Regions from separate parts of the Neobacillus sp. DZ-9 genome, predicted to be linked through region 1. Evidence: predicted binding sites of a transcription regulator. Region 1 holds the regulator's gene; each other region holds the start of a gene.
The links. Region 1 encodes Rex, which represses fermentation and respiration genes when NADH is low (regulators of the CRP and FNR family bind a similar motif). Its sites were predicted from a motif close to TTGTGAAATATTTCACAA; they were not measured.
Positions count from the first base shown of each region.

Region 1 (7,705 bases):
GTTTGTTGGCTCGTCCAAGATTAAAACATTCGCTTTCTCGAGCATCAGTTTCGCGAGGGCAAGCCGCGCCTTCTCACCCCCGCTTAATGTCGAGACCGTTTTCAGTACGTCATCACCGGAAAATAAGAAATTGCCTAGCACCGTCCGAATTTCTTTTTCATTTTTCGACGGGTAATCATCCCATAATTCATTAAGGACACGTTTGTTTGATTTTAACTCCGCCTGCTCCTGGTCATAGTAGCCAATTGAGAGGTTTGTCCCGTAGTGAATCGTCCCGTCCAATGCTGGCAGCTTTTTAATGATCGTTTTTAAGAGCGTTGATTTGCCGATTCCATTTGGACCAACAAGAGCTATACTTTCACCTTTAAAGGCCCGAAAAGAAATCCGCTCAGAAATCACATCACTGTCGTATCCAACGGCAAGCGAATCTACCATAAGAACATCATTACCACTCTGCCGCTCAATTTCAAATGAGAACGAAGCAGACTTTTCATCCCCTAATGGACGATCCATGACCTCCATTTTCTCAAGCTTTTTCCGCCGGCTTTGCGCTCGTTTGGTTGTTGAGGCACGGGCTAAATTACGCTGAATAAAGTCTTGGAGGTTCGCAATTTCTTGCTGCTGCTTTTCAAAAAGTTTCATGTCACGCTCATAATTAGCCGCTTTCTGATCTAGATATGAGCTGTAATTGCCCGTAAACCGCTGAATCTGCTTCCGGGAAACCTCATACACCTGCGTGACGACTTTATCTAAAAAATAGCGGTCGTGGGAGACAATTAATATTGCACCATTATAACCCTGGAGATATTGCTCCAGCCATGAGAGAGTATCGATATCCAAGTGGTTGGTCGGCTCGTCCAAGATTAAAATGTCAGGTTTGGTTAATAGCAGTTTCCCTAAAGCAAGCCGGGTTTTTTGACCGCCGCTTAAACTGGCAATCATCACATTAGAATCATGAAAATTTAATCCATGAAGCACAGAGCGAATATCCGCCTCGAATTGGTAGCCGCCCTGCTCTTTAAATTTCACTTGAAGCCCGTCATACTCTTTTAAAATTCTTTCGTACCGGCTTGAGTCTTCGAAAATTGTAGGATCAGCCATTTGTTCTTCAAGCGTGCGAAGCGATCTCTCCATCTGACGAAGTTCCTCAAAAACAGTCAGCATTTCTTCCCAGATAGACAAATTGGATTCTAATCCCGTATTCTGTGCCAAATATCCGATGGTCACATCTTTCGGTTTAATAATTTCCCCGCCATCATGTGACAGATGACCGGCAATGATTTTCAGTAACGTCGATTTGCCCGCACCATTGCGGCCAACAAGAGCAACGCGGTCTCTTGATTGTAATTCCAGCTTTATATTCGATAAAATTAGGTCAGCACCATAATATTTTTGTAGTTGATTAACCTGTAATAAAATCATAAAATTCACCTCTATACTACTCAATAGTTTACCGTATTCCCAATGGTCCGGCAATAAAGCATGTCAGTTCGCTAGATGAGAATACCTAATGGACAAAAAAATGTACCGATAGTTCAAAGTTTCACAGACATAAAAAGAAAAATAGTGTATGATTTAATCGGAGGATTGTTTATATGGCAGAATTCACTCATTTTAATGAAGAAGGCAGAGCAAAGATGGTTGACGTCAGTGATAAACCAGAAACGGCGCGCACAGCTCTGGCTCATTCAAGCATTACAGTCAGCAGAGAAATTTTTGAAAAAATAACGAATCATGAAATGAAAAAAGGCGATGTCTTAGCTGTAGCGCAGGTTGCCGCCGTGATGGCCGCGAAAAAGACATGGGATCTCATTCCAATGTGCCATCCTATTCCATTAACGGGAGTGAATATCTCTTTCTCTTGGGAACAGGCCGGAGATAACTATCAATTATATATAGCTGCTTCTGTTAAAACAAAAGGAAATACAGGTGTAGAAATGGAAGCGTTAACAGCAGCGTCTGCCTGTGCATTAACTGTTTATGATATGTGTAAAGCTGTTGATAAAGGCATGGTCATCGGACCGACCTATTTAGTAGAGAAAACGGGCGGTAAAAATGGAGATTATAAGAGAACAGAACTAGTTTAACAAAACTATTTATATGGGGTGTGGGAGATTATGAGTAACGAAACGATGAAAATACCACAGGCGACAGCTAAACGGCTGCCCCTTTATTATCGATTTTTAAAAAACCTGCATTCTTCCGGCAAGCAAAGAGTTTCATCAGCAGAATTAAGTGAAGCGGTTAAGGTTGATTCGGCGACAATCCGAAGGGATTTTTCCTATTTTGGAGCCTTAGGGAAAAAAGGCTATGGATACAATGTGAATTACTTATTAACCTTCTTCCGCAAAACATTGGACCAGGATGAACTGACAAAGGTTGCCTTAATTGGGGTGGGGAACCTTGGTACAGCCTTTTTAAACTATAATTTTTTGAAAAATAATAATACGAAAATTGAATGTGCTTTTGATGTCGATCCTGGAAAAATGGGAACGACGATTCGCGAGGTACCGGTTTATCATTTGGATGAGCTGGAGAGAGTCATCACCGAACATCAAATATCAGTGGCGATTTTAACCGTACCTGCACAGGTCGCCCAAATGATTACAGACCGGCTTGCAAAGGCAAATGTGAAAGGGATATTAAATTTCACACCGGCAAGATTAAATGTTCCTTCCTCGATTCGTGTTCATCACATTGATTTAGCTGTCGAGCTGCAATCTCTGGTTTACTTTTTAAAGCATTATCCAAATCCATCAGATGAGATCGAGGAATAAAATGTTAAGGGCTTTTCGCAAGATTTTGCGGAAGGCCCTTTTTTTAGGACAAATTATTTGAATCTTTACAACGTAACAGTGTTATGTTACATTAATATACAGAAAGGGGTTTTAATCATGAGCGAGGAGTTAATTTCGAAAAAGGAATTATTAGAGCTGGCGGGAATATCCTATGGACAGCTGTATAGATGGAAGCGAAAAGACCTCATACCGGAGGAATGGTTTGTAAGGAAATCCACGTTTACCGGCCAGGAAACCTTCTTTCCAAAGGAAAAAATCCTAGAAAGAATCAATAAAATTCAAACGATGAAGGAAGATTTATCGTTAGATGAACTAGCAGACATGTTTTCTCCTAGCCTAAGCGATTTGCAGTTAGATAAGGATGAATTAATAAAACGTAACATTGTTTCAAATGCAGTAATGAATTTTTACCTAGAAAATGAGCAAGGCAGCCCAAATTTTAACTTTTCCAGAATGCTTGAAGTTTATGTTTTAGAGAAGCTGTTGCAGTCAGGGGAGATCAATTTGGATGAAGGGAAAATGCTGCTTCAGGTGCTAAAGGACAATGTCGCGCTGATTAAGCAAAAAAGCTGTGAACTCCTGATTACCCGCAAACTAGGTGTGTCATCGTGTCTCTTACTGAGTAATGCGGAAGAGATCCGTTTTGAGAGGGGAACGAAGATTGTCGTGCAGGTTTCCTTAATGACCTGTTTAGAAGAAATTAAGTCGAAATTATTATAAAGGAGAATCCTTATGGAATTGAAAAATAGAGGAGATTTGGCCATTAATGGCTTAGGTTCTTCAAACGGCGGACAATTTAACCTAGTTACATTGAATGGTAGAGGGACGATCAACAATGATGTGGAATGTCATGAATTTGAATGTAATGGCTTAGGGACGGTCAATGGAAATGTTACAGCAGATATGGCCAAAGTGAACGGGAATGCCAAGTTTAAAGGAACATTCGAGAGTCAAAAGTTGACCGTTGACGGGACTGCGAAATTTGAGCAGAACCTGAATGTGAAAAATTTAAGGGTTTCTGGGAAAGCTTCGGTGGGCGGGAGCGTAAAATGTGAGGAGATTAAACTTCGAGGCATGCTTTCAGTTGGGGGGGACTGCGAGGCTGAGTATTTTAAAGGAGAATACCGCTTCACGATAGGCGGGCTCCTAAACGCAGATCAAGTTGATATAAAGATTTATGGGGAATGCAAAGCAAAAGAGATAGGCGGGCAAACAATAACAGTAAGGCAGCATAAAGGGTCGTTCATTGGCGCTTTATTAAAGCCAATTTTCAAAGTGCAACTAGAAACGGAGTTAATTGAAGGGGACAAAATTGACCTGGAAAATACGATTGCCAAAGTGGTGCGGGGCAATCAGGTCAGAATAGGACCGAACTGTCAGATTGGTGTGGTTGAGTACACAGACGAATTTTCACAGGATAAAAATGCTGTCGTGAATGATATCAGAAAGGCATAAGGGGGGAAGGGAAATGAAAAAAGACGCAAACTTGATTATCAATGGTTCAGGAAGTTACCCTGGCGGCCGTTACGATAAAATCAGCATTAGAGGCGAAGGGACGATTGTAAATGATGTGGAATGTTCCTCTTTTAATGTATATGGAACGAGTGAAGCGGTCGAAAATGTTAAAACTGGTTCAGTAAAAATTTTGGGGGAGGCAGAGGTTAAAGGAAATATCGAAGCAGAAGAAACGCTAATCATGGGAACGATGGCAGTCGGCAGCCGGGCGCAATTGAAAAAAATAAAAATCTATGGGCTGCTCGAAGTGGGCGAGAGACTTTTCGGCGATCAAGCAACGATTAAAGGAAGCATCGTAGTTAATGGTGATGTGGAATATGAAACTTTCGATTCGAGCGGCGGTTTTGAAATCAAGGGATTATTAACTGCGGATACGATTAAGGTAGGGCTGCGCTTCGGTGAAAGCACTGCGGAGGAAATTGGCGGGGGAAAAATAACCGTCAAAAAGAAAAAGAACTCTCTTCTTCCCTTCGGAAAAGAGGTTGGGACGCTTAAAGTGAAAGTAATTGAAGGAGATGACATTTTTCTCGAAAATACAACGGCAGATATTGTTAGGGGCAATCAGGTGAAAATTGGCCAGGGCTGCCAAATAGGCTTGGTAGAATATCGAGAGAGTCTAAGCCAGGATTCACATGCAACGATAAAAACAAAGACAAAGATATAAAGGAGAAATCGGATGGTAGCAAAAGAGAGTAAATTAGGTTTGGTTGTCGCGGGACTATTATTAGGGATATTGATGGCCTCGATGGATAACACGATTGTCGTCACGGCGATGGGAACGATAGTCGGTGATCTTGGCGGGCTGGAAAGCTTCGTCTGGGTAGTTTCCGCCTATATGGTCGCGGAAATGGCCGGGATGCCGATTTTTGGAAAATTATCGGATATGTATGGTCGAAAAAGGTTCTTTATTTTTGGATTGATATTGTTTATGGCCGGCTCAGCCCTTTGCGGAACAGCTGAAACGATCACACAATTAAGTATTTACCGCGCGATTCAAGGGGTAGGCGGCGGTGCGCTCGTCCCTATTGCCTTTACGATTATGTTCGATTTATTTCCACCCGAAAAACGCGGGAAAATGGGCGGTTTGTTCGGGGCAGTTTTTGGGCTTTCAAGTATCTTTGGGCCGCTGTTAGGGGCGTATATTACCGACCATATCAGCTGGCATTGGATTTTCTATATTAATCTCCCACTTGGTATTTTATCATTGATTTTTATCGTTATTTCTTACAAGGAATCGCCGATTCACCAGAAGCAGTCGATTGACTGGTGGGGAGCTGTGACGTTAATTGGCGCGGTAGTTTGTTTAATGTTTGCCCTTGAATTAGGGGGACAAAAGTATGATTGGGGTTCTTCGACGATCATTAGCTTATTCACATGCTTCGGGGTTCTATTTTTGATCTTTTTGTTTGTCGAAACAAAAGTGAAGGATCCGATTATTTCGTTTGCGATGTTTAAAAACCAGCTGTTCGCTGGTAGTACACTAGTTGGCTTGTTTTACGGGGCCGCCTTTATGGCGGGAACCGTTTATATCCCTATTTTTGTGCAAGGGGTATACGGCGGAAGCGCGACAAATTCAGGGCTTATTTTATTGCCGATGATGCTTGGTTCCGTTGTGACGGCGCAGGTTGGCGGCTTTTTAACGACGAAAATGAGCTATCGGAACATTATGTTTATTTCAGGTGTCATCTTGATAGGCGGGTTTATCCTGCTAAGCACCATTACGCCGGAAACAAGCAGGGCTATCTTGACCCTTTATATGATTGTCATTGGTTTAGGAGTAGGATTCTCTTTTTCCGTTTTAAGCATGGCTGCGATTCATCCATTCGGGATGGATCAAAGGGGCTCCGCTACCTCAACCAGCAACTTTATCCGCTCCCTAGGGATGACCATTGGGATTACGATTTTTGGAACGATTCAAAGGAGCGACTTTAAAGAGGGATTAGAAAAGGCGTTTTCTGGAATGGGGCCGATGCCTAAGGGCGGCGCATTTGGCGATTCCCGAGCATTATTATCGGAAGAGGCAAGAAAGAACATTCCGCCGCAGATTCTTGATAAAATCACCGATGCCCTTTCCAGCTCCATTGTTCATACTTTTACATGGGCACTCGTTCCGGCAGGCATCGCCTTCCTCTTCATCTTTATCTTAGGCAAAGAACGAATGGTGTTCGATAAACAACAAGGGATTTCCAAATAAAAAAGGTGTCAGGCACCATTGTGAATTTATCACATGGTGCCTGACACCTTTCATCATTTATCCACTTTGTTTTTATATTTGAAGTGGAGGGTGATCATTTTTAGACCGGAGCCGAAGTCAAAGGTGGCTAAGATAACGAGCAGGTAGCTGAAAAACCCCCAGCCACTTGTTTGCACCTCATCAACGGCGAAGTAAGTAAATAAACCGCCGAGTAAAAAGTAAATCATTCCGGAAAACAAGGGTGAGCGTCTCATAGAAAGCCTCCGATAAAGTTTTGAACCGCCTCAGCCTCCCGCATCAGTCTTTCGATATCCTCCCGGTAAACAGACTGAACGAGGACAACTAAGGTATTCATCGTGACATGTGCAAAGATCGGCACGATGATGCGTTTTGTTTTGACATAAAGAAAAGCAAAGGTAAATCCCATAGCAGCATAAAGTAAGATATGCTGAAACTCCATATGGGCTGCTGCAAAAATAACCGAGCTGATAATTGCTGAGATAAAGAAATTAAATCGCTTATGAAGGGCACCAAAAATGATTTTTCGAAATACAATTTCTTCTAGAATTGGACCCACAATGCTTGTTACAAAAATCGCCAATGGGAAGGTTTCGATAATGTTGACGATTTCCTTCGTATTCTCAGAACCTGCTTCAATGCCAATCAGGTGCTCAATAATAGCCGCCGCGTACTGGGCAAATAAAGCTAAGAAAAAACCGGCCACTGCCCACATCGCCGAGTACGAGAAGGAACTTCCCTTCCGTTCGAAGCTTTGTCCTTTCATTTCGTTCCGTAACATAAAAAGGGTAATGATGAGAGCAATCGTAAAACTAACCAATAGCCATACGGGCACTGCTAACTCCAGCTTGCCCCCAAAATGCCTAAAACCGAACATGAATAACGGAACGCCAATTAAACTGGAAAACTGCATAACGATATAAACAATTAAAATTATCCAATATTCCCTTTTCAAATAAGTAATCTCCTTCAAGTCTATTTTTTTATATGGCTCTGTTAACTTGGTTGTTGATTCGCGCCTTCCGCTCCAATCAACAGTGTTAAAACATCTGCAGTGGCCTTTAACACAGCAATTAATATAAAAAAGAAATAATTCATATGGATTCCATTCTACATTTTACCTTTAAAAAGAGCCTCGTTCAATTTTGAACAATTTACCCAAGATTTTTGTATAGAAATT
Region 1 covers NZ_JCAIOL010000021.1:4,523-12,227, forward strand. Annotated here, with positions in the region: gene AC59HZ_RS29960 (ABC-F family ATP-binding cassette domain-containing protein) at 1-1,422, opposite strand, end outside; gene moaC (cyclic pyranopterin monophosphate synthase MoaC) at 1,596-2,087, shown strand; gene AC59HZ_RS29970 (redox-sensing transcriptional repressor Rex) at 2,118-2,777, shown strand; gene AC59HZ_RS29975 (YhbD family protein) at 2,895-3,518, shown strand; gene AC59HZ_RS29980 (polymer-forming cytoskeletal protein) at 3,531-4,253, shown strand; gene AC59HZ_RS29985 (cytoplasmic protein) at 4,267-4,977, shown strand; gene AC59HZ_RS29990 (MDR family MFS transporter) at 4,990-6,507, shown strand; gene AC59HZ_RS29995 (YdiK family protein) at 6,561-6,761, opposite strand; gene AC59HZ_RS30000 (CPBP family intramembrane glutamic endopeptidase) at 6,758-7,480, opposite strand.

Region 2 (7,705 bases), on a different contig from region 1:
TAACCACCGATATAAGACATTTCAATTTTTTTACGGCTTTTGTTTGTTTCTGCTGTTCTTTCATCAGAATATCGGTCGTCACGACCATTCCAAATCGCTGTAATCCGCATAGCTATTTCCTCATCGCTAGCACCATTTCTCATGAAATTCCGGATATCATGGCCATTTCCATTAAACAAACAAGTAAAAATCTGCCCATTTGCAGATAAACGTGAACGTGTACAGCTAGTACAGAATGACTCTGAAACAGAAGTAATAAATCCAACCTTCACATCAGAGTCTTTATAATGATAAAGCTTGGCCACTTCCCCAAAATAGGCCGGGTCTACTGGCTCTAGCTCAAAATGCTCTTTCAACAGAAGATAAATCTGTTTTTTAGTCACGACATCGTCCATCTTCCACCCGTTTGTTGAGCCAACATCCATAAACTCGATATAACGAAGCTCCAGTCCATGATTTTTACAGTACTGTGCCATTGGAATAATATCTGCATCATTCAGACCTTTTTTTACAACCATGTTGATTTTAACTCCAAGACCAGCTTGTTTTGCTGCTTCTATCCCCTCTAAAACTGGTCCAGTGCCTACCCCGCGTCCATTGATTTGTCCGAACAATTCATCATTTAAAGTATCAAGGCTTACATTTACTCGTTTAAGACCGGCTGATTTTAACTCTCCTGCCAATTTCGGCAGCAGGACTCCATTTGTTGTTAATCCGATGTCACTTAAACCTTCAATTGCAGAAAGCTTTTTTACAAGTATCGGTAAATCCTTGCGAAGCAGCGGCTCTCCTCCGGTTAAACGGATTTTTTCGACACCTAAATTAACAAATATTTTTCCTAGACGTTCAATTTCTTCATATGTCAATAGGGCCGACTTAGGAAGAAATTCAAAATCCGGTCCAAACTGATCAGCAGGCATACAGTATTGGCAGCGAAAATTACACCTGTCAATCACAGAGATACGTAAGTCACGTAGTGGTCGATTCAATTTATCTTTAATAATGGTTTTTTCCATTTGCATCAACTCCATTATTTAAAAAAAGCAAGAATTATCATAAGTGTATCAGTGTTTTACTAAAAAGACTGTTACTTTATTCACTATCAATATACTTTTAAATATTATTTTACCAGATGTTAAACATGGATGAAATAATTGTATATATAAAAAAATTTCGTATAAGTTTTCACTATATTGTCATTGTTTACTTAATATTATTGGCTGATCTTGAGATAAAATGTTACTAACGAATCCAAAATTGACATTTATTATAAAAATATGATAAGAGGTGATATCCTATGTTAGCACAAATGAAACCAACACATTCTATTGAAATAAAGGAATTACTTAAATTGGGGGACCGGAGATTCAAGAGTGAACGGGATAGTTATATATTTCAGGAGGGTATGATAGCTGAAGAACTTTACGTGATTGTTTCTGGCAAGATTCAAATCAGTAAAATTACTTCTGACGGGCGAGAGCTTTCCTTAAGAATTTGTGGAGAAAATGATATTTGTGGTGAATTGACTCTTTTTACCGATAGTCCAAAGTATCTATTGAGTGCCAAGGTTCTTGAAGAAGGCGAAATTGTCGCAATTAAAAAAGACGTAATCGAAAGTGAAATTTTCCTAAACAGTAAGCTCGCCTATGAATTTATGAAATGGATGAGTGATCATTTTCGAAAAACACAGACAAAATTTCGCGACCTCGTCCTTAATGGAAAACGCGGAGCACTTTTTTCAACCTTAATTCGAATGACAAATAGCTATGGAGTCGAAAAAGGCAATGAAATTTTAATTGACTTGCCATTAACCAATCAAGAACTTGCTAATTTCTGCGGCACTTCCCGTGAAAGCACAAACCGAATTCTTAGTGATTTAAAGAAAGAAAATATCATCTCTGTAAAAAAAGGAAAAATAACAATCTTAGATTTACAATATTTAAAGGATGAAATCGGCTGCGAAAATTGTTCAACTGTTTATTGCAATATTGAGTAAGATGGGAGATTTCTCCCATCCTTTTTTAATGGACTTAATTGTGTCTGTTTTTACCGTATTGCTTTTGGAATGTAAACACAGAATGGTTCACTTTCAAGGTAATCGCCCGTCATAGCATAGGCTCTTGACCTTGAGCCACCGCAAACATGCCGAAATTCGCAGACTCCACATTTCCCCTTAAATTCATCGGGATTTCTTAAAGATTTGAAAATAGGTGATTCCCGGTAAATTTCCGCTAATGGCTGCTCGCGAACATTTCCTGCTTTTACCGGAAGAAGACCACTAGGATATACATCTCCAATATGGGAAATGAACACAAAACCGTTACCATCATTTACTCCCTTTGGAGCACGGCCGAGCCCATCAATCGAACCTGTTAATCCCTGTTCTGTTAAAGCACTTAAATAATTGATTTCAGCTGTCTGTTCCTTTGCTTCACGCATTTTTTGCTGTATAACAACGCGGCGGTAATGCTGTGCAGCAGTTGTTTTAATATCAAAAGTAACTCGTTTGCTTAGTTCATATAGCCATCTAAATACTTTTTCATGTTCAACAGGAGAAATCATATCGGATTCCTGTCCTCTTCCCGTCGGAACTAGGAAAAAGACACTCCACAATACGCATCCTAAATCTTCCACCATTTTGGCCATATCATCAAGGTAGTTAATATTGTACCTAGAAATTACCGTATTAATCTGAATCGGGATTTCAAGCTCGTGTAAGTATTTAATTCTTTCCATTGTTAAATCAAACGACCCCGAAGTTCCGCGAAAATGATCATGGACTTCAGCAGTCGGTCCATCAATACTGAAGGCCCAGCGGGATAGACCAACCTCTTTTGCCTTTTCAATTGCTTCTTTTGTCACATTCGGTGTAGCACTTGGAGTCATCGAAACACGAACTCCTTTTTCTACAGCATATTTAGCAATATCAAAGACATCTTCCCGCATCAAAGGGTCCCCGCCTGTAAATACGAGCATTGGATTATTCATTTCATATATTTGATCAATAAGGTTTTTGCCTTCTTCGAAGGATAATTCACGAGGGTCACGTCTATACTGTGCTTCTGCGCGACAATGCAGGCATTTTAATTGACATGCACGTGTAAGCTCCCAAATAACAATAAAAGGGTCTTTATTAAAATCTCGGCTAAAAGCCATATGAAACGCCTCCTAATAACAGCTATTTCAAAATCAAATAGCCTTTATTACTTTGTATTATAAAGGTGTTTATAGGGTAAAAAAGTGAACTATCTCACAACCTGGCCATTTTATATGTCTGTTTTGTGAAAGTACAAAAAAAAACAGCAGAAATCTCTGCTGTTTTTAAGGTAACTTATCTAATTCCAAGCGCAATTTTTGCATAACGTGACATCATCTCTTTGTTCCATGGTGGATTCCAGACAATATTTACGTCAACATCTTTAATTTCAGGGATATCCGCTAATGCTCGTTTCACTTGGTCAACAATGGTGCCTGCAAGCGGGCAGCCCATAGTCGTAAGAGTCATTGTAACAGTTAGATTCCCTTCTTCATCCATTTCAGTATTATAAACTAATCCTAAATTAACAATATCTACACCTAACTCAGGGTCTATTACTAATTCTAAAGCACCCATTATATTTTCTTTTAAATCTTCATTCATTTTTTCCTCACTCCTATTTATTTTTGTTTTTATTATAACAAAAGCTAATTTTAAACCACATTACCTTTGCTTTTCATTCCTCTTAGTAAGTATAAAGTTTTTTTAATCCTTTTAATGTGAATTTTTTTACACTTTAGATATAAAATTGTTAACATAGAAACTATAGAAATAAAAATTTCCATAGCCGTAGTGTATCATGGAAATAAAATATTTCCTAAATAAAAGGAGTCCATATGGCAGAAAAACATTTAATCGCATTAGATTTGGATGGGACATTATTAAAGGATGATAAAACAATATCTGAAAAAACAAAGGACACCCTAAAAAAAGCGAGAGCGGAAGGTCATATCGTGATGATCGCTACAGGCAGACCCTTTCGCTCCAGCGAAATGTATTATCAGGAGCTCGAATTAGACACACCAATAGTAAATTTTAATGGCGCATTTATGCATCATCCGCGAAATCCAAAATGGGGCTTTTACCATGAACCGTTGGATGTCAAAGTGGCTAAGGAAATTGTTGAAGCCTGCAGAAGCTTTCATTTTCATAATATAATCGCTGAAGTAATGGATGATGTTTACTTCCATTACCATGATGAAAAGCTTATCGATATTTTTAACTTTGGAAATCCAAAAATAACAACAGGAGATTTAGCAAATTATTTACAGGATTCCCCTACTAGTTTGCTGATTCATACTGAAGAAGATCAATTAAAAACGATACGTGACCATTTATCAGCAGTTCATGCTGAAGTTGTTGATCATCGGAGTTGGGCAGCACCATGGCACGTAATAGAAATCATTAAGGTAGGTTTAAGTAAAGCTGTTGGATTGAAAAAGGCTGCCGATTACTTTGGTATCCCTTCAGAACGAATTATTGCTTTTGGGGATGAAGATAATGACCTAGAAATGCTTGAATATGCTGGTCACGGGATTGCGATGGGAAATGCAATTGATAAAGTAAAGAATATTGCCAATGATGTTACCCTTTCAAATGAAGAGGATGGAGTTGCACAATATTTGGCAAATTTGTTAAATTTAAAAGTTTAATCGCAATTCACCATTGTTTACCTAAATGAACGAATCTGGATTTGTGCATACTATTTTATGAGGCAGCATTGCTGCTTCAATTTGGGCTATGAGCATATTGGAGGGATTCGAATGGGTAAACGAAACAAATCAAAACGCTTTGTCCAGCAAGGAAAGGATACCGTCAGCAAACATGCCGAACGTATTCCTTATCACATGACCTACGCTGAAGCGGAAGCTCAGAAATTGGCCAATGTGCACGATTCCTCGATTGGAGGAGCATAGGATGGGAAACCTACTGTTCCAGGAAGCAAGGAGATTTGTTGAAATGGCGAAGTCTGCCAGCCCTGCTGATGTTGACTCTGCAGTAGCGAAAGCCAAGAACGCCCTAAGTTCAGCATTCGCCAATTCGACTGTTGCAGAACAAGCACAGCTCCAACAAATGCAACAAGAGCTTGAACAGATTACTTAAATTAAAAATAAGAAAAGCGGAAGCTCCCCATTTTGAGCTTCCGCTTTTCTTATTGTGTAATTTCTAAAATTATTAGGTATTGGTTAATAATATTTCCATCTTTTTTTCGTTCATAAAGATTCAACATCAATGAACCATTAGCAGGAAGTTTATCGATTGGAAGTTGAATATGAAGCTTAAACGGCTCCCACTCTTCCTTTCCTGTTAAACCAATCTCTTTTTCCTTTATATACTCCTTATGGCCATCCTCAACCGAATAAAAGAAGCCCCTGTTTGCTGGTCTCACTTCTCCTGTAACAACATAATCCCCTTTGGTGCCTGACACTTTTACAAACCTAAATGCAGGGTTTTCTTCAGGAACCTTTAGCTTTTGACTATGGTATAGCTTCGCCCGATTTTTAATAGGTTCATCATTAAGACTTACGGGCTTGAGCAAGGCATTAACCGTATAAATACCTGAAGGTACCCTTTTACCCTTGAATTGATAGTTCCACTTCTCATATCTTTTTACCGTTTGATGCGGCTCTACAACAATGGTTTGAAATGCCTGAAGGAAATACTTCCCTTTTGAATAAACATACACTTCCGTTCCAGCTTGGTCAGTAATCGTTATTTCAATCATTTGCGAGGTAGGAAATTCAAAATGGAGCGGTATGTCTCCTTCATTTTTGATGACTATTTCAAATAAAACATTTTCAGGGCCTGCGATTGGTATAAGATAAAATGAATAATTGAAATCATTCACCCCGTTCGCATTCGTATTCATTGCTAATGAAAAGAAAAGCAGGATTATACATAAAAGAATTCGCATGTTGGGCTCCTTTTTCCTTTATTCTCTTCGAAAAAATCCGTATACCGCAGTTGTCTGAATGATATTAGTGAAAGCTTTGGGGTCAACATCCTTAATAATTCTTTCTAAATCAAACAGTTCATAGCGAGTAATAACAATCATCATGATTTCCCGAGTTTCATTTGAAAAGGCACCTTTCCCCTGAATCATGGTAATACCCCTTACAAGTTTGGCATGAATCGCTTTTTTCATTTCGTCTGCTTTTTTGGTAATGATAAAAGCTGTAAGCTTTGCATGCCGAGTATGGATAGCATCGACTACTCTTGTTGATGTGTATAAGAAAACAAGGGTATAAAGAGCTTTTTCGGCACCATAAAGAAATCCTGCCGTTACAATGATAATGCTATTTAACACAAACATATACGGTCCAATTGGTTTGTCTTTTAATCTTGATAAAACCATTGCTATGATATCGAGACCTCCAGTGGAAGCTCCCCATTTTAATGTTATACCAACACCTGCCGCTACGATGACACCGCCAAAAACGGCATTTAATAAAATATCGTGCGATACTTGTTTAACAGGTATTAGCTCTAAAAATAATGATGAAAGCGCAACACTAAGGAAGCTGTAAACAGTAAATGACCTTCCCACTTTCATCCATCCAAGAATTGCAACTGGAATATTCAATAACAAAAGTAATAATCCCATCGATACGTGGATAGGTGTATGATCACTTAATACCTTTGAAAGTAACTGAGCAATACCTGCCACCCCACTGGAGTATATATTCGCAGGTATAAGAAACAAATTCATTCCTAAAGCATATAAAAATGCCCCTGCAACGACAATGATGATTTTTTGAGTTTGGAGCCAAAGCAAGACAACGCCCTCCTTTATTGTTCACACATTACAATTTTGATAATTGTATTTTTAAGGTGAAACCGATAAACTGAAACTAAATATAATAGCTTGAAAGCAGGTGAGCTTCATGCAGGTAAAAATACTGGCTGACAGCGCATGCGATTTACCTCTAAGTTTCTACCAAGATAATAATGTCACATTAATTCCCTTGAAGGTCCATATTAATGATGAGGAATATGAAGATGTTAAATCGATTGACCCAAAAACTGTTTATGATGCCATTCGAAGAGGAGCGGTTCCCAAAACATCACAAGCCTCTCCCCTAATGTTTGAGGAGATTTTTACCCAAATGGCAGAAAATAATGAAGATGGAATTTACATAGCCTTTTCTTCCGAATTGTCAGGAACATATTCCACCGCTGTTATGATTCTTGACCAAGTGAAAGAAAAATATCCAAATTTTAATTTAACGATAGTCGATACGAAATGTGCCTCGCTTGGACAGGGCTTAATCGTCAAGGAAGCAACAAAACTAGCTGCTGAAAATGCATCCAAAGAAAGCATTTTAAAAGAAGTTCAGTTTAGAAGTCAGCATATGGAGCATCTTTTTACTGTTGAAGATTTGGATTATTTGGCAAAGGGAGGCCGAGTCTCTAAAGCATCAGCCTTTCTCGGTGGATTACTGAATATTAAGCCTATACTAAATGTAGAGGACGGAAAACTTGTTCCGATTGAAAAATTACGAGGTAAGAAAAAAGTATTTCGACGTTTAATTGAGATCATGGAAGAACGCGGTTCGAACATGCAGGAACAAATTATCGGGATCAGTCACGCTGATAATGAAGAAACTGCCTTAGAAGTAAAAACTATGATTGAGGAAGCATTCCATCCAAAAGAAGTTTACATTTCTT
Region 2 covers NZ_JCAIOL010000002.1:240,110-247,814, reverse strand. Annotated here, with positions in the region: gene moaA (GTP 3',8-cyclase MoaA) at 1-1,016, opposite strand, end outside; gene AC59HZ_RS05695 (Crp/Fnr family transcriptional regulator) at 1,298-1,996, shown strand; gene AC59HZ_RS05690 (TIGR04053 family radical SAM/SPASM domain-containing protein) at 2,047-3,156, opposite strand; gene AC59HZ_RS05685 (metal-sulfur cluster assembly factor) at 3,332-3,640, opposite strand; gene AC59HZ_RS05680 (Cof-type HAD-IIB family hydrolase) at 3,874-4,689, shown strand; gene AC59HZ_RS05675 (hypothetical protein) at 4,801-4,953, shown strand; gene AC59HZ_RS05670 (DUF3813 domain-containing protein) at 4,955-5,140, shown strand; gene AC59HZ_RS05665 (BsuPI-related putative proteinase inhibitor) at 5,190-5,951, opposite strand; gene AC59HZ_RS05660 (YitT family protein) at 5,970-6,812, opposite strand; gene AC59HZ_RS05655 (DegV family protein) at 6,922-7,705, shown strand, end outside.
Region 2: AC59HZ_RS05690 (TIGR04053 family radical SAM/SPASM domain-containing protein) is a predicted target of Rex. The motif match lies at 3,239-3,256, and genes of this name have one in related genera.

Region 3 (7,705 bases), on a different contig from region 1:
AAGCAGGACCTTAACTTTTTCAGACCCTGTCAACTCGGCCATTTTTTTATAATGAAGATCTTCGCCGATTCCGAGTCCTTTTAAAAGAATAGCAGCCTCTGGTTCGGCTTCCCATCCGTTTAATTCGGCAAATTCACCTTCAAGTTCAGCCGCTTTCATGCCGTCTTCATCGGAGAAGTTTTCTTTCATATAAATGGCGTCTTTTTCCTGCATGACTTGGTAAAGTCTTGTATGACCCATAATAACGGTCTTTAAAACTTCGAATTCTTCATATTCAAAATGGTTTTGTTTCAAAACGGCCATCCGTTCATTAGGGCCTAATTGAACAGTTCCAGTTTGTGCTTCAATCTCACCGGATAAAATTTTCAAGAAAGTAGATTTACCGGCACCATTCGCTCCGATTAAACCATAGCAATTACCTGGAGTGAATTTAATATTCACATCTTCAAATAATTTCCGGTCACCATATCTCAAACTTACGTTACTTACAGTAATCATAATTAAAACATCCTCCAAAACAAAATATCTATTAATTATATCATTAAAATAAGGGAAGGGCGAATTCTATTGGAATGAAATGATGAGTAAGAAAAATTTTCTAAAAAATTTTCCCCGTTTTCACACTTTATTCATAAATTTGTTGTAGAATTGGTTTAAGAAGTATTAAAGAAGGTGATAAGTATGGCAAAAAAACAGCTTACTGATCTCGTTAACAAATTAAAAAAAGCAGGAATAAAAGCGAGTTTAACAAAACCAAAGTCAAATTACCTTTTATCTTTACAGCAAATTAAAAAATTTCCTTCATCCGTGAATTAAATAGGAAAATAGGTAATAAAAAGCGATTAAACCCACCAGGATTAACCGCTTTTTTTATTACTTTAATTCTTCCATGATTTTTTCGTATACTTCTTTTTTATTAAATTCTTTTCCCATCGGAAATTTTTCAATAAATTTATTGTTTTCATCTACTAAATAGGTAAAGGTTGAATGGATGAATTGGCCATTCCCTGGGTCTTTATATTGAAATTGTAGTGCCCCCGTGACCTGCTTTATTTTTTGCTGTTCTTCTTTGATTTTTTGTTTGTCTCCAGTTAAGAACTGCCAACTGTCATCATTATTAATTTCAAAACCCTTCATATAACCTTTTAAGATTTCAGGTGTGTCACGATATGGGTCAATTGTGATGGTGATAAATTCGATATCCTTTCCAAATACACCGCTTTTTACTAAATCGTTTTTTAAGCCCACCATTTTTTGCGTCGTTGTTGGGCAGATATCAGGACAATGAGTGTAGATGAATTCAACAAGTTTTAATTTCGTTTGATCTTTGCCAAAATTATAGTTTTCTTTATTTTGGTTAATTAGGGTCACATTTGCTGGTATTTTAGCGTTTGCATCGCGTATTAGAAAAAACGATATTCCCGCAGTAATACCAAGGAATACCGCAAGACCGCAAATAAGGTAAATCTTTTTCATTTTGAATCCCTCCTATCAAAAGGATAAAGAAGTTCACGGAAAAATGATATGGATAATTTGTGAACAAAAACCTATTTTGCCGAACATTTGTTGACAATCTATTCCAAATATCTTATTCTAAAGATGAATTTAAATTTTTAATTAGAAGGAGTATGTTTTATGTTAGGTGTCGTTCTTAACTAATCCAATCAATTGGATATTTTCATTCCATGGCGCTTGTCTGTTTTTTTAAAGAACAGAGTAGGCTTATTTATGCATGTTTGGAATGAAGTTAAGAACAATGGGCAAACATATGCATACATCTTTTACCAATGATGCTGTGTACACTCGTGTAGACAGTTTTTATTTTGGATAAATTTTGTATGAAAAAAATGAGTATTTTTAAACTCGTTTATTTCAGCCGCAATGACATTGTTCATTGCGGCTTTTTTTATTATTACTTGTAAAGGCTGGTTGTTGATTTTGAAACAATGTTGATTGGAGCGGAAGGTGCGAGACTCCTGAGGGAGTACGGTACAGGGGAGACCCCGCAGACGCTATAGCGCCGAGGAGGCTCCACGAACCGCCCGCGGAAAGCGAAGCACCTGGAGCGCAAATCAACAGGCAAGTTTAACACTGATTTATTATTAGGGAGGCTATAAAATTGGATCAACATACTTTTCAAACGTTAGAATTTCAACAAATAAAAGAAACGATTGCACAGTATGCGTTAACAAAAGAAGGAAAAGAAAAAATCCTGCAGCTGTCACCATCGACAAATAAAAACCAAATTGAGGCCTGGCTTGATGAAGTTTCCGAGGCTGTTCACATTTTAAAAAAGAGTGCCAGTGTACCCATTTCTGGGATGGATGGAATCGATGCGCTAGTAAATAATTTGAATAAAGGAGCAGCCTTAAGGCCTGATCAACTATCAAAGCTGTATGATTTTTTGGATTGCTGCGGAAAAATGAAAAGATACATGAAGGATAAGGAATTTTATGCACCAAGGGTTTCCGCATATGTCGATGCAATCGATGAATTGCCAGAGCTAGCAAGCGAGATTATTCGCTGTATCCGAAATGGAAGAGTTGATGACTATGCAACTAAAGAACTGCTAAAAATTAGAAAACAAATGGCCATTCACGAGGAACGGCTTAAAGAAAAAAGCATGCAGTTGATCCGCTCAAATAAATATAAAACCTATTTGCAAGAAAATGTAATCAGTCAGCGAAATGGAAGATATGTCATTCCAATTAAGAAGGAATACCGGAATAAAATAAAAGGAACGGTGCTTGATACATCAGCATCGGGTTCCACCCTTTTTATTGAACCTGAAGAAATGGCCGTTTTTCAGGATCAGCTGACATGGCTGCAAGCAGATGAAGAGATAGAAGTGCAAAAAGTGTTGTATTTCTTAACGGGATTAGTCGAAGAAAAAGAGCAGCAAATCCGCTTTGCAATCGAAATCATGGTGCATTATGACGTTTTATTTGCCAAAGCCAAGTATTGCCGTTCAATTAATGCGGTCAAAGTGGAAGTAAATGATTTAGATGAAATTGAGATCATTGATGCAAGACATCCTTTATTAGGTGATAAGGCAGTGCCATTATCGTTCAGATTAGGGCAAAATCAAAAAGCATTAGTGATTACAGGTCCTAATACCGGAGGAAAAACGGTTACCATTAAAACTGTAGGCCTCCTAACCTTAATGGTACAATGTGGTCTCCATATTCCAGCAGCGGAAGGAAGTAATATATGTATCTTTGAAAGGATTTTAGTAGATATTGGGGACGGTCAGAGCATTTCCGAAAATTTGAGCACCTTTAGTTCAAGAATCGTAAATATTATTAACATCCTTAAAGAGACAAATAACAAAACCCTGGCACTATTAGATGAACTAGGTTCAGGCACAGACCCAGGGGAAGGAATGGGCCTGGCCACAGCGATTTTGGAAACTCTTTATGAAAAAGGGGCAATCATCCTCGCAACTACTCACTATAGTGAAATTAAGGAATTTGCTGAAAATCACCATGGTTTTATTAATGGGTCAATGGAGTTTGACCTAAACACACTTAGTCCAACGTATCGCCTGAATATTGGCAGGGGAGGGGAAAGCCAAGCGTTTGCGATTGCTTTAAAGCTTGGTATCCATCCGAAAATAATTGAAAGGGCACATAGTATAACTTATAAGGAAGAAAAAAATTATACAACTGCCATAACAGATCCATGGAAACTTAAGGAAATTGAGAAACAGGTAATTATCAATAAATATCAGAACCGAAAAAAATCCATCAGAACAGAATTGGAAATTCCAAAATATCAACAGGGTGACAATGTCAAGGTTTCACCTGCTAATGAATTTGGCATCGTTTATCAGGGGCCAGATTCCCAGGGGAATTATGTAGTTCAAATTAAAGGGGAAAAAGTGTCTGTAAACCACAAAAGGCTAACCCTTTATATAGCGGCAAATGAACTATATCCAGAGGATTATGACTTTGATATTATTTTTCAATCAAAAGAGAACAGGAAAAAAAGTAAAATTCTTTCGAAAAGACACGAGGAAAATATTATTATCGATCATACGGAATAACGAATTTTGCTAGGACTTTGTATAAAGTTCTAGCTTTTTTCATTTGACTATATTAAAGGCTAATGTTGATTTTGACCTATGTTGATTGGAGCGGAAGGCACGAAGACTCCTGCGTGGTCTCCCCGGACCGCAAATCAACAGCATGTTGTTTGAAATCGCTTTATAAACTGTCAAATATCGTTCAAGGTTTACTTATTAACAAAAGGGAAATGGAGGTTTATGATGTTTATATAAATTATATGTGAATTAATTCACAATAAGGAGGAGTCTTTCTCATGGAACTTCAACCAATGGAACAAGTGATTAGTCTTGCATTAAAAAAGAAAAAAATACTTGATGAATCGGTCATTAAGTATTTAATAAGAGCAGCTCTGTCTGGCATTTATATTGGATTTGGCATTATGTTATCATTTCGCTTGGGGGAAGGTTTTTTTGATATTCACTCACCAGTGGCATCATTGATGACTTCCATCTTTTTTGGAATTGCCCTGGTTTTAATTATTTATGGCGGTTCCGAATTATTTACTGGTAATACTATGTATTTTACAGTGAGTACATTGAATAAACAAACTTCATGGAAGGATACACTCCAAAATTGGATTGCATGCTATACCGGAAATCTCATAGGTGCTGTTTTTTTCGCCCTGCTAGTGTTGTATTCCGGGATTTTTTCAACGCTGGATAATAGTCAGCTTTTAATGGAAACAGCGGCACATAAAATGGAATATTCAACTATGGAGTTATTTTTTCGAGCCATCCTTTGTAACTGGGTTGTTTGTTTAGCTGTTTGGATCCCTATGCACGTGAAAGGGGATGGAGGCAAAATAGCTGTTATGATGCTGTTGGTGTTTGCTTTTGTTGCTTCTGGATTCGAGCATAGTGTGGCCAATATGGTGACGTTTTCACTTGCCTTAATCCTGCCGCATCCAGATACCATAACCTTTGCAGGCGCATTTCATAATTTAATTCCTGTTACCATTGGAAATATTATCGGCGGAGGGCTCTTTGTAGGAGGTACCTATGTGTTTTTATCTACGACGTCAAATCAAAAGAATCAGCTAAAACTTACGAAAAAAGAATCAGTAAAACCTTCATATTTAAAAAAGGCAAAAGCATAGCCTTCCAGTTCAGGAAGGCTATCGTTATTAAATTCTTATTCCTTTATTGATATTCTTGATGTATTGTTCGGCCAATAACTGCTTTACTTCATTGTAGCTTAAACCTGACTGTGCATTTAAACTCTTTACTTCTTCAATATCTGTACCTGCAACCGTAAATCGTTTTGAGTTCAATTTCATGTTGTTTTATTCTCCTTTAGTAAAAAATTTTCTCGAAATGAAAGGTACTTTTTAGGACATACTATAAAAAAAGGAGGCGGTTCCAATTTTTTATGGTAAACGGGCAAAAGAAGAAGAAATTGAAACAATCTTAGTGGATACCGAAGTCTATTCCTGTATGGATGATTCATGTATTGGCTGGATGAGAAAGGATTTTGTTACAGACGATTTACTTTGTCCAATGTGTGGCAATCAGATGACACAGGAAATTCGTGAGCTTCCTAAAATATAATACATGTGTTTTTAAAAAGACTGTCTGTTATCGGACAGTCCTTTCTTTATTATAGATTCTCGTTTTGCTGGCCAATTTCACCTTCTGCAATAATGGTATTTGCTTCTTCAAGTGCCTCATGCTCGTCCACTGAGTCTCCGGGGACATTTTTTAAGTTAGGAAAAACCGCACCAGTATTAACAGTAATGAGTTTTTCTTTTGGTGCATTTGTGAGGTAATCTTCTTTTTTCGCCATTCGAATCAACTCCTTATGAACAGGTTTTGCTTCTTAAAAAAGGATTATGCTTACTTATTACTATTAAAAAAGGAATTTTTTGAAAACTGCTCTGTTAATTGAGTTGGCGATTTGCTTCAGGCGCTTTGCTTTTCGCGGGCGTGCCGGGGAGTCTTAGCGCCTTCCGCTCCAATCAACAATTTTAATAATCAACAATGGCCTTTTACATTGCCTTGAAAATAAAAAAACTCTCCTTCTCAGGAGAGTTTTCATTTTATTCCTCTTTTTTAGATAAACAGTGATCGCATTCCATTAAATAAGATTCAGCCTGCTCCTCCATATGCTGGCCGCATTCAGGACATTGTTTTTTGGGCAAATTACGAAAAAATTCAACCGGGCTCTTTAACATATTAAACTCCTCCTTTAATAATACAGATATGAGATTTATATTTGTTGTAGTACAGAAAAGGCAAAAATTATTCCTCTCTTTTTGACAAACAACGATCACATTCCATTAAGTAGGATTCAGCTTGCTCCTCCATATGCTGGCCGCATTCAGGACATTCCTTTTTAGGTAATGTACGGAAAAACTCTACTGGATTCATTAACATTTAAAACTCCTCCTTTATTAATACAGTTTATTTTTGATCCCCTTGTTATAGTACAGTATAAACAAAAAAACAGAAAATGTGTAGACCTTTTTTTGAAAAATTTGAACTATTTTAAAAATAAGACTTTTATCACGGTTGAGATTACCAATGAATTGATTTAAATCATGACTAAGGAGAAAAATGTTAAAATAAATTTTACTATAGGTTTTCTGCGAATTAGGACTTCCATAACCGATTTGATTACATTACAATCATAGTAGAAATAGACTAGAATAAAGGGGGAAGCTAGTTAATGAGTGCAATGGCAGAAACGTTTCACCCTTATTTTTTTATCATTGCGATTGGTTTAACCATAATGGCTTCATATACAGCAATAGACATGTTTACCTTAATCCGGTCATCGGATCAAAATAAACGGCTGTTGTTCCTTGGTGGGACAATTTCCATGGGCGTAGGAATATGGATTATGAATTTCATGGGGCTGATTGCATCTGATACAAGTTTGCTATCCAGTTATCATATTCCGTTAACCATTCTTTCCATATTTATTGGCATAGCTTTTACAGGGTTGGCCTTTATCCCGTTCTTTAGTAGAAAAATCCATTTTTACCATTTGATAATTGGGAGCTTTTTATTAGCACTTGCTGTAATCGCAATCCATGTTATTGGTATTTATGCAATGAACGTAACGATTAAATATAATGTACTTTTATTTATTTTTTCAGGCATATTAATTTTTACTTCCTTTTTATTTTCTTTATGGATTCTTTTTTCTCCAAAAAGCAATACATTTGGAAACCTAGTCTGGTTAAAACCAGTAAGTGCCATTATCATATCTGTGGCCATTGCAGAAGGGAATATTTTGTTAAAAAAATCTTCTATTATTGCCTCCACAACTAAAGTAATAAATGGGTCCTTTAAAGATAGTTCCTTTTTTATTTATTTAGTGATAATTGTATCAGTCCTTATTATCGGCGGCCTAATTGTCTCGAGCACCTTGATCAGCAAACAACTAGCTGCCTCAGACACAAATTTAAAGGACATCAAAGCAGCATTGGATGCTTCCGCAATTGTTGCCATTACAGACCCATATGGAACAATTATTTATGTTAATGATAAATTTGAAGAAATTTCCAAGTTTTCCCAGGATGAAATAATTGGTAAAAACCATCGGATATTAAATTCAGGGTATCATCCAAAAGAGTTCTTTACTGACTTATGGAAGACCATTCAATCAGGAAAAATTTGGCGAGGGGAAATAAGAAA
Region 3 covers NZ_JCAIOL010000001.1:811,744-819,448, forward strand. Annotated here, with positions in the region: gene AC59HZ_RS04240 (ABC-F family ATP-binding cassette domain-containing protein) at 1-498, opposite strand, end outside; gene AC59HZ_RS04245 (hypothetical protein) at 682-816, shown strand; gene AC59HZ_RS04250 (SCO family protein) at 874-1,476, opposite strand; gene AC59HZ_RS04255 (endonuclease MutS2) at 2,120-4,045, shown strand; gene AC59HZ_RS04260 (formate/nitrite transporter family protein) at 4,321-5,163, shown strand; gene AC59HZ_RS04265 (hypothetical protein) at 5,191-5,343, opposite strand; gene AC59HZ_RS04270 (cold-inducible protein YdjO-related protein) at 5,429-5,614, shown strand; gene AC59HZ_RS04275 (hypothetical protein) at 5,664-5,849, opposite strand; gene yhfH (protein YhfH) at 6,103-6,237, opposite strand; gene yhfH (protein YhfH) at 6,305-6,439, opposite strand; gene AC59HZ_RS04290 (PAS domain-containing protein) at 6,732-7,705, shown strand, end outside.
Region 3: AC59HZ_RS04260 (formate/nitrite transporter family protein) is a predicted target of Rex. The motif match lies at 4,285-4,302, and genes of this name have one in related genera.

Region 4 (7,705 bases), on a different contig from region 1:
CAGGGAAGGTCACGCTGTTCCGCCTTAAACCAAGAAATTAAATCATTTTGAAAAGCATTTATATTGATTTCTGTAATATTTTTTAGATCAATTAACATAACTTTAGGCCCTCCGTAAAAAACTAGCAAAAAGTAAAGCATTTTCGTCTTACAATAAGTTAATTTTTCTATTTTGACAAGAACATTTTAAAGGAGGATATTCCTTTTGGATACTGGAACTCATGTTGTCATGGGCATTGCACTGGGTGGTCTTGCAACCCTTGATCCAGCAGTGGCGGCCAGCCATGCTACTACAACTAGTGTTTTAATTGCAACAATCGCAGGTTCTCAAATACCAGATATTGACACAGTTTTAAAACTAAGAAATAATGCCATTTATATTCGAAATCATCGTGGAGTGACCCATTCTATTCCTGCGGTCATCCTGTGGCCGCTCTTAATCGTAGCAGTCATTTATCCTTTTTTTCAGGGTGCCAATCTCCTTCATCTCTGGGCATGGACCTTTGCTGCCGTTTTTATCCATGTTTTCGTTGATATATTTAATGCGTACGGAACTCAAGCCTTAAGACCATTCTCTTCAAAATGGGTGGCACTAGGTGTGATTAATACCTTTGATCCGATCATATTTGGAATTCACGTCATTGGGATTTTCATTTGGATTTTAGGGGCAAATCCAGGCTATACTTTTCTGATTATGTATGCCGTTATCATCGTCTACTATTTAAGAAGGTTTCAAGCTAAAAAAAGAGTTTTAGTTGAGGTTAGAACCCTGATTCCTGATGCAACTGAAATTATTATCGCTCCAACCATGAAGTTTCATCAATGGCGAATTGCTGCCATGAGTAAAAGCATGTTTTTTGTTGGCAGGTCCGAAGATAAAAAAGTAGAAATTTTAGATCGTTTTAAACGTGTTCCTGTTCCGCAAACCCCCTTAATTGAAGCTGCGAAAACGGATTACAATATTTCCGCTTTTCTTTCATTTTCGCCAGTTTATCGCTGGGAAATAGATGAATTCACTGATTATTATGAGGTCCGTTTTATTGATTTACGCTATCGAAGTAATGGCCATTATCCCTTTGTGGCTGTGGTGCAATTAGATTGTAATTTTAACCGGATTACCTCTTATACAGGCTGGGTGTTTAGTGAAAAGAAATTGCGAAAAAAATTAGGGATTATCCCAAGTTAAAAAAGCAAGTGACCCATTGTCACTTGCTTTTTTAATGGAGAGTATTTTTTGCTTGTTCTAGAAAATGTTTATATTTCGGATTGGTCGCTGCAAATTCATGCAACTTATCGCCGTAGTTTTCAATCCATTGTTTAACAATTTTTTCTGTCATTTCACTGCCCATATATTCCCTTCCCGCTTTTGCATACGTGGTTTCAAAATCCTCCCAAAGCAGCTCAACCCAAGTCCGGGCTTGTTGGTAGGAAAGCTGGTCATTTTTGCCTATAAGCAGGTTTGCTAATTTTTCATGATAATCATTCACGTGCACACCCCATTTGCCATTTTCTTATAACATAACCGTAAAAATTTAAGCAAATACTAACGTTACGTGGTAAGCATTGAAAGACAAGCTTTGCTTTTCACGTTTTTCTCATTCCCTTTAATGGAGGTACCGCATGAGAAATAAAGCGACAAATTTCCCGAATCAAAATAATAATAAATTTGAGGGAGAACCGAGAGCAAAAGCAGAATATGCTTCAAAAAGAGCAAACGGCACTACCAATACGCATCCTCAAGAGCGTATGCGTGCTTCTGGTGAACGTGATGACGATTCACCACAATTTTAATTTGTAACACTAAGACAAACCAGAGAATAAGTTCTCTGGTTTGTTACTTCAACCTCTTTAGTAGAGATATCGGAAGTGCTTCTTCTTTACCATCGCCTTGTAGTCGATAACCCCAAGCAAACACGCCATTCATATAGTCTATTTTAAAATGTTGGCCAGGGTCTCCCTCAATTTCATAAATTTCTCCAGTTTTAAAGGAGTCTGGGTTTAATAAATAAGCTTTTGCCATTAATACTTTTCTTTCAAGGACGGCAAATTCATTTACCATTCCCATTTGCTCTGCTTTTCTTGCTTTTTCTTGTAGCGCAGCAATTTCCTGCCTTAATTCCTGCTCTGTCATTTCACTATACCGCTTCTCCTGCTGCATCATATTCCCTCCCATTTCTCTTTATTTTAGTATAGTTTTTTTTGTAAAATTAATAAAGGCATTAAAACCAATTTGAAGGAGATAACTTAATGAAAACAATCATTGTAACTGGTGCTGGATCTGGGTTGGGAAAAGAGCTAGCATTTCTTTTTTCAAAAAAGGGGTATCATCTTTTGCTTGCTGGCAGAAGTACTGATAAATTAGTTGCTGCCAAAGATGAAATTGAAGGAGAAGGCGGTACTGCTGAGATCCTTGTACTAGACATTCGGAATAATAAAGCAGTTTCGGAGAAATTAAAAGATATTGGCAGCACCTACCACATAGCGGGATTGATAAATAATGCTGGAGTCGGACATTTTGGGCCGTTTGGAGAGATAAATGAAAAGCAAATCATCGAAATGTTAGATACCAATGTGTTAGGAACAATTTTTATGACGAAGGCAATTTTACCGCTTCTCCTTGCTAAGGGAGAAGGAAGGATCATGAATATTATTTCAACTGCCGGTTTACGCGGAAAGGTCAATGAAGCAGTTTATGCAGCGAGCAAATTTGCAGTCAGAGGCTTTACCGAAAGCCTGCAAAAGGAATACGAGGTCAGCGGAATTAAAATTAATGCTGTTTATATGGGAGGCATGGATACACCATTTTGGGAGGACAGTGACCATATTAAAGACCCATCACGGCTAAGCTCACCTAAGCAAGTTGCTGAGATGATTTTTGAGCAACTTGATCAAAATGAGATTATTATTGAAAGTAAAAAATCATGACGCTCCTGTCATGATTTTTTACTTTCAGCTAAGTACCTCTCGATTAAATCAATTGAAAAGCCTTTCCGATATAAAGCTTGCTTCATCTTTTGTTCATATTCGAAACCGCTGAATTGAGAGTATTTCCGATGGGCTTTTTCCCCATGAAACCTGATGGCTTCCATTTCCTCATCAACTTCTTTATTCACATCAGTTTCATTTACAGCAATATGAATAACCTCAAAAGGATATCCTTTTCTAAGCAGCAACTGCTCCAGCTTTTGCTTTTGAATTTTCTGAGAGTCCTTTGAATTCTTCTGGAAGAACTTTTCGCTCATTTTTGTTGCTTTTTCAATCTGCTGCTCGCGCGGAAATTCCTCGAGTGCACGAAGTCGAATTCCCTCCTCAATCCCTCTTTCCTTTAATTCCAGTTTGATTAAATCAGGACCTTTATCAGTCGTATTCGCCTGTGTTCGTACATAAGCAAAGGCATAATCCTCATCATTGATGTATTTCTGAATTGTTAATTTATGAACAATTTCCTCGATGACGGGGTCATCTACTTCTTTTTGAATAAGATAATCCCTAATTTCTTTCGACGACCTCATTCTCCTAGCTAAATAATTTACCGCTAGATTATAAGCCTTACGAATATCATCCTGGAACTGAATTTCCATGAAAGAAAAATCATCAATTTCCATGCCTTTTTTTAGCTGAAATTTTATTAGTACATCACTATCAACACTAAAGGCAAATTCCTCGCCCTTTCCGTAATCCATAAACACATTAAACCGATCTTGATTTTTCTGCTGTGTGGTGATTTTCGTAATAATAGCCATTTCCTTCACCTCAAGAATACTTTACCATATTCTTCATTTAATATAGTAAAATAAAAGCAAAAGGTGGTGTTTTTCATGAAAATTGCAATCGCTGGCGGGACTGGATTTGTCGGGAAGGCACTGGTAGATGAATTCCTAAAAAACAATTATAAAGTCGTTATTTTAACTAGAAGGTTACCTAACATAATTAAGGATGACCGAATTCAATATGTACAATGGCTGAGTGAAAATTCAAACCCCATATCCGAACTTCAGAATACTGATATTTTTATTAACCTTGCTGGGGAGTCGATTAATAGCGGGCGGTGGACAGAAGTAAGAAAAAACAAAATATTAATCAGCCGGCTTGGGGCTGTTAAAGAGCTAATAGAAATTATGAAGAAATTGGAACGAAAACCAAAGGCATTTATTAATGCCAGTGCAGTCGGTATTTATGGAACATCATTAGACACGGTGTTTACAGAAGAAGAGCAAAAACTCGGGAATGATTTCTTAGCTGAAACCGTCAGGCAATGGGAATACGAGGCAAGTTTTGCATCAAAATTAGGAATACGCACTTCTTTTTGCAGATTCGGAATAATCCTTGACCGTGATGAGGGAGCATTGCCAAAAATTTCATTTCCATATAAGGCTTTTATTGGCGGGAATATCGGTCATGGCCGGCAGTGGATGTCGTGGATTCACATTGAAGATATAGTTAAAGGAATTACTTTTATTATTGATAACGAGGACATTCAAGGAGCAGTTAATTTTACGGCTCCTAACCCGGTTACGATGAGCGAGTTTGGGAAAACACTTGCACTGGAATTACACCGCCCTCACTGGTTGCCGGTTCCCAGCTTTGCCCTTCGATTACTTTTGGGAGAAATGAGTACATTAGTTGTCGATGGTCAAAAAGTATTACCAAATAAATTATTGGATTCAGGTTTTGAATTTAAATACCCGGATCTTCAAAAAGCCTTACGAAATATAATTTCTTAAAATCAGTATCATTCCTTTCCTATAAGGTAAAAATGGAAATAAGTACATAAAGTGCTTTATTTTTACCACATAGCTTGATGACGATTGACAAAAAAATGTTGAAAGGAATGAGCAAAAATGGCTGAAAAGAAGAAAAAGGATAAGGATAGAGGGAAATACAGTCTTACAAGCATGCAAGAGGTATCTTATCAGCGGGAATTTAAAATGGCAGACCGTGCAGGCGGTTATGCCGACAGAAAAACGAAGCTATAGTACACCAAATTTTTAAAGAATTTTCCATTAATGGACCCCTTTAAATTTGTTAAAACTAGAGTGGAGAGCATCTTTCCTCTCAAGAGTTAACATTTGAAAGGGGTTTTTATGATGGGTCGTTCACGCGGACATGGTTCACGAGATAAAAATAAAGCTTCACTTCCACAAGTTCCAAAAAACATGAAATCAGATGGACAGGATGTTGAGTTTTCAAAGGAAATGGCTGATGGAGCGGATCTTGAGGCACTGGCACGAGCTAATGCAGCAAACCAGCGCGTCCAAAATCGAAATAGAAAATAATCCTTTAAAAAAAGAAGCAGGTTTTGCCCTGCTTCTTTAATATAAATTTTTCATTGTTTTAACACTAATTGATGTGCACATTTTTTGCACGGACTTTTTGGAAATTGCCTTTGATAAAAGGTACTGCAAATCGGTCAAGTCCGAAGTAGTAAGCTCCAGTGCCTGCGAATAATAGAATCATCGCTGCTGTATAAAGAATTGGGTTAGTGCTTGTTGTTCCCGCGAGCATAAAGTTTAAGTTCATAAATGCACCAGCGATTAATGCCGGAATCGTTGCTAAACCCACGATTAATCCTAAACCAACTAGCATTTCTCCCCAAGGAATCAAGACGTTAAAGATATGAACATTTGGGATCGCGAATTGTTGTAAAAAATCAGCGTACCAAGCTTGCACTGCTGGATGTTCCCCTGTTGCATTTGCCAGAGCTCCTTTAAGAAAACCGCCTGCATCGAAACCGCCTGTTAATTTATGATAACCTGCCTCAATCCATTGTAAGCCAAGCCAAACTCGTAATACTGTCCATACAACTGCTGCAAGAGGAGTTTTGTACCATCTCATCACAATCATCTCCTATTAATTTCTTGTGAAACATTTCACAAGTTTGTTAATGATTTTAATTTCCCTTATTGTTAAGGGTGGATCAGCTAGCTGTTATTGTAGCAGAAGTTTGTGAATCTTTTCACTATCTTCTCTACACTTTTAATATACTCTCCGCCACAAAAAATGACAACGGCTTTCACATATTTTTAACATTTTAATATTAGAAATTTGGAGGTATTGTGAACAACATAAATTATTACCTCCATTCCGTTTGTGGATTTTGTGGATAAGCATTTAAAATAACGTAATACCAATCCGCGCAATGTGGATAAGTCTGTGGGAAAATAAACAAACCTTCCTTATGTAAAGATGACATTATTGATTTAATGTCACCACGCTTTAAATTTATTACATTCAAGCTTTCAATGATCAATCTCTTTTGCGATCACTGCTTTAAAATCGTCTGTATAGGTGATGATATCTCCCCATTCCATAAGCTCTTCTTCAGAAATTTTCCAGGTATGCTTTTCTGCTTCTTGCCGAATTACAGCAAAATGATGGCGATCAGTAGAATAGATGTGAAACCCCTTTTCTTTACACTGATCAATGAAAAAGTAATCCTCAGCTCGATTCACTTTTTCAAATTGAACCTGTTGAAATACATCCTTTCTAAACATAAGTGTTGCTCCGGCAACAGTGTCAACGAAGGAATTTTCTTTACCCGACATATAAATCAGTGCTTTTTTATTTTTAAAATAAATATATAATGAACTTTTACCGATTATTGAAATATTTTTATTTTTAAAAGCTTCCATCCCGCTGCTTATATATTCAGGACCGTAATAGTCATCGTCATCAAATTTTGCTATAAAATCATATTTTGATTTCATAATCCCAAAATTCAGGCAGTCGCCTAATGTTGCTTTTTCATGCAGTTGATATACCTGGACACACTGATAATTCTTTGCCTTTTTGATCCATTTATCGATGTCCATGGAATCCTTATTTAGGATAATAATTAGCTCTTTATCCTTCCAGGTTTGCTGTTGATAATTTTCGAAAACATTATTGATACTCTCATCTCTTATTGTACAAGTTATTATGGAAACCACTTTCTTCACTCCATCCCCTTAATTTAGAATAATATTTAGGAATTCAAGATTTTCTCTAAAAGGCTGGTTAAACTGGTGAATTCCTCAAGGGATTTAAGGGAATTAATATCTTCTTGAAGGCCTTTTCTTTCGTCTGAACCAAAACCTGCAGCCCCTAAGATATTAATGTGACGAATATCTATTTGAAGTAATAGGACAGTTGCTTGAAGAATGCGAATAAATCTCTCTTGGAATTCTTGAAATCTCTCTGGATAGGTTTGCATAAGTAACTTATACTCGCTTAGTACCTTATTCATCGTTAATAAATCTACTATGCCTGAAAGCTCTAATCCAAGAATTAAAACATCGACGTCATAATGCTTTAAGATAAAGAGCCCCAGGTTTTGAATTGCCTCTTTCCATTTACTTATTCCCACAGGATGTTCTTGGTGGTAAGTTATTAATTCGTTGGACACAATATATTTGGCATCCAGTTTATATAAACGGTACCCTATTTCCCAATCCTCGTAGCCGTATTGAACAAAGTCCTCATCAAACAAACCTGCTTGTTGAATAAACTCTTTACGGATGGAAACATTCCCTGTAAGAAATGCCATCCATGGAAACATAAATCCATCTAGGTCCACATCAAAATTTTTAACTATCGTCTCAAACCACGTAAATGGTTTAAAAACTAAATCCGTATAGGTTTTATTGGTAATATCGTCTTTTTCTATTAATGGATACGGCTTTTCCAACGGTAATTTTAAGTCTTGCAGCTTTCTGTTTTTCTCTGGA
Region 4 covers NZ_JCAIOL010000009.1:227,519-235,223, reverse strand. Annotated here, with positions in the region: gene mutY (A/G-specific adenine glycosylase) at 1-98, opposite strand, end outside; gene AC59HZ_RS23550 (metal-dependent hydrolase) at 205-1,185, shown strand; gene AC59HZ_RS23545 (YfhJ family protein) at 1,217-1,486, opposite strand; gene AC59HZ_RS23540 (small, acid-soluble spore protein K) at 1,620-1,790, shown strand; gene AC59HZ_RS23535 (YfhH family protein) at 1,834-2,157, opposite strand; gene AC59HZ_RS23530 (SDR family NAD(P)-dependent oxidoreductase) at 2,247-2,924, shown strand; gene recX (recombination regulator RecX) at 2,933-3,742, opposite strand; gene AC59HZ_RS23520 (TIGR01777 family oxidoreductase) at 3,818-4,723, shown strand; gene AC59HZ_RS23515 (YfhE family protein) at 4,841-4,975, shown strand; gene AC59HZ_RS23510 (YfhD family protein) at 5,087-5,275, shown strand; gene AC59HZ_RS23505 (DoxX family membrane protein) at 5,340-5,834, opposite strand; gene AC59HZ_RS23500 (glycosyltransferase family 2 protein) at 6,239-6,937, opposite strand; gene AC59HZ_RS23495 (glycosyltransferase) at 6,964-7,705, opposite strand, start outside.
Region 4: AC59HZ_RS23505 (DoxX family membrane protein) is a predicted target of Rex. The motif match lies at 5,858-5,875, and genes of this name have one in related genera.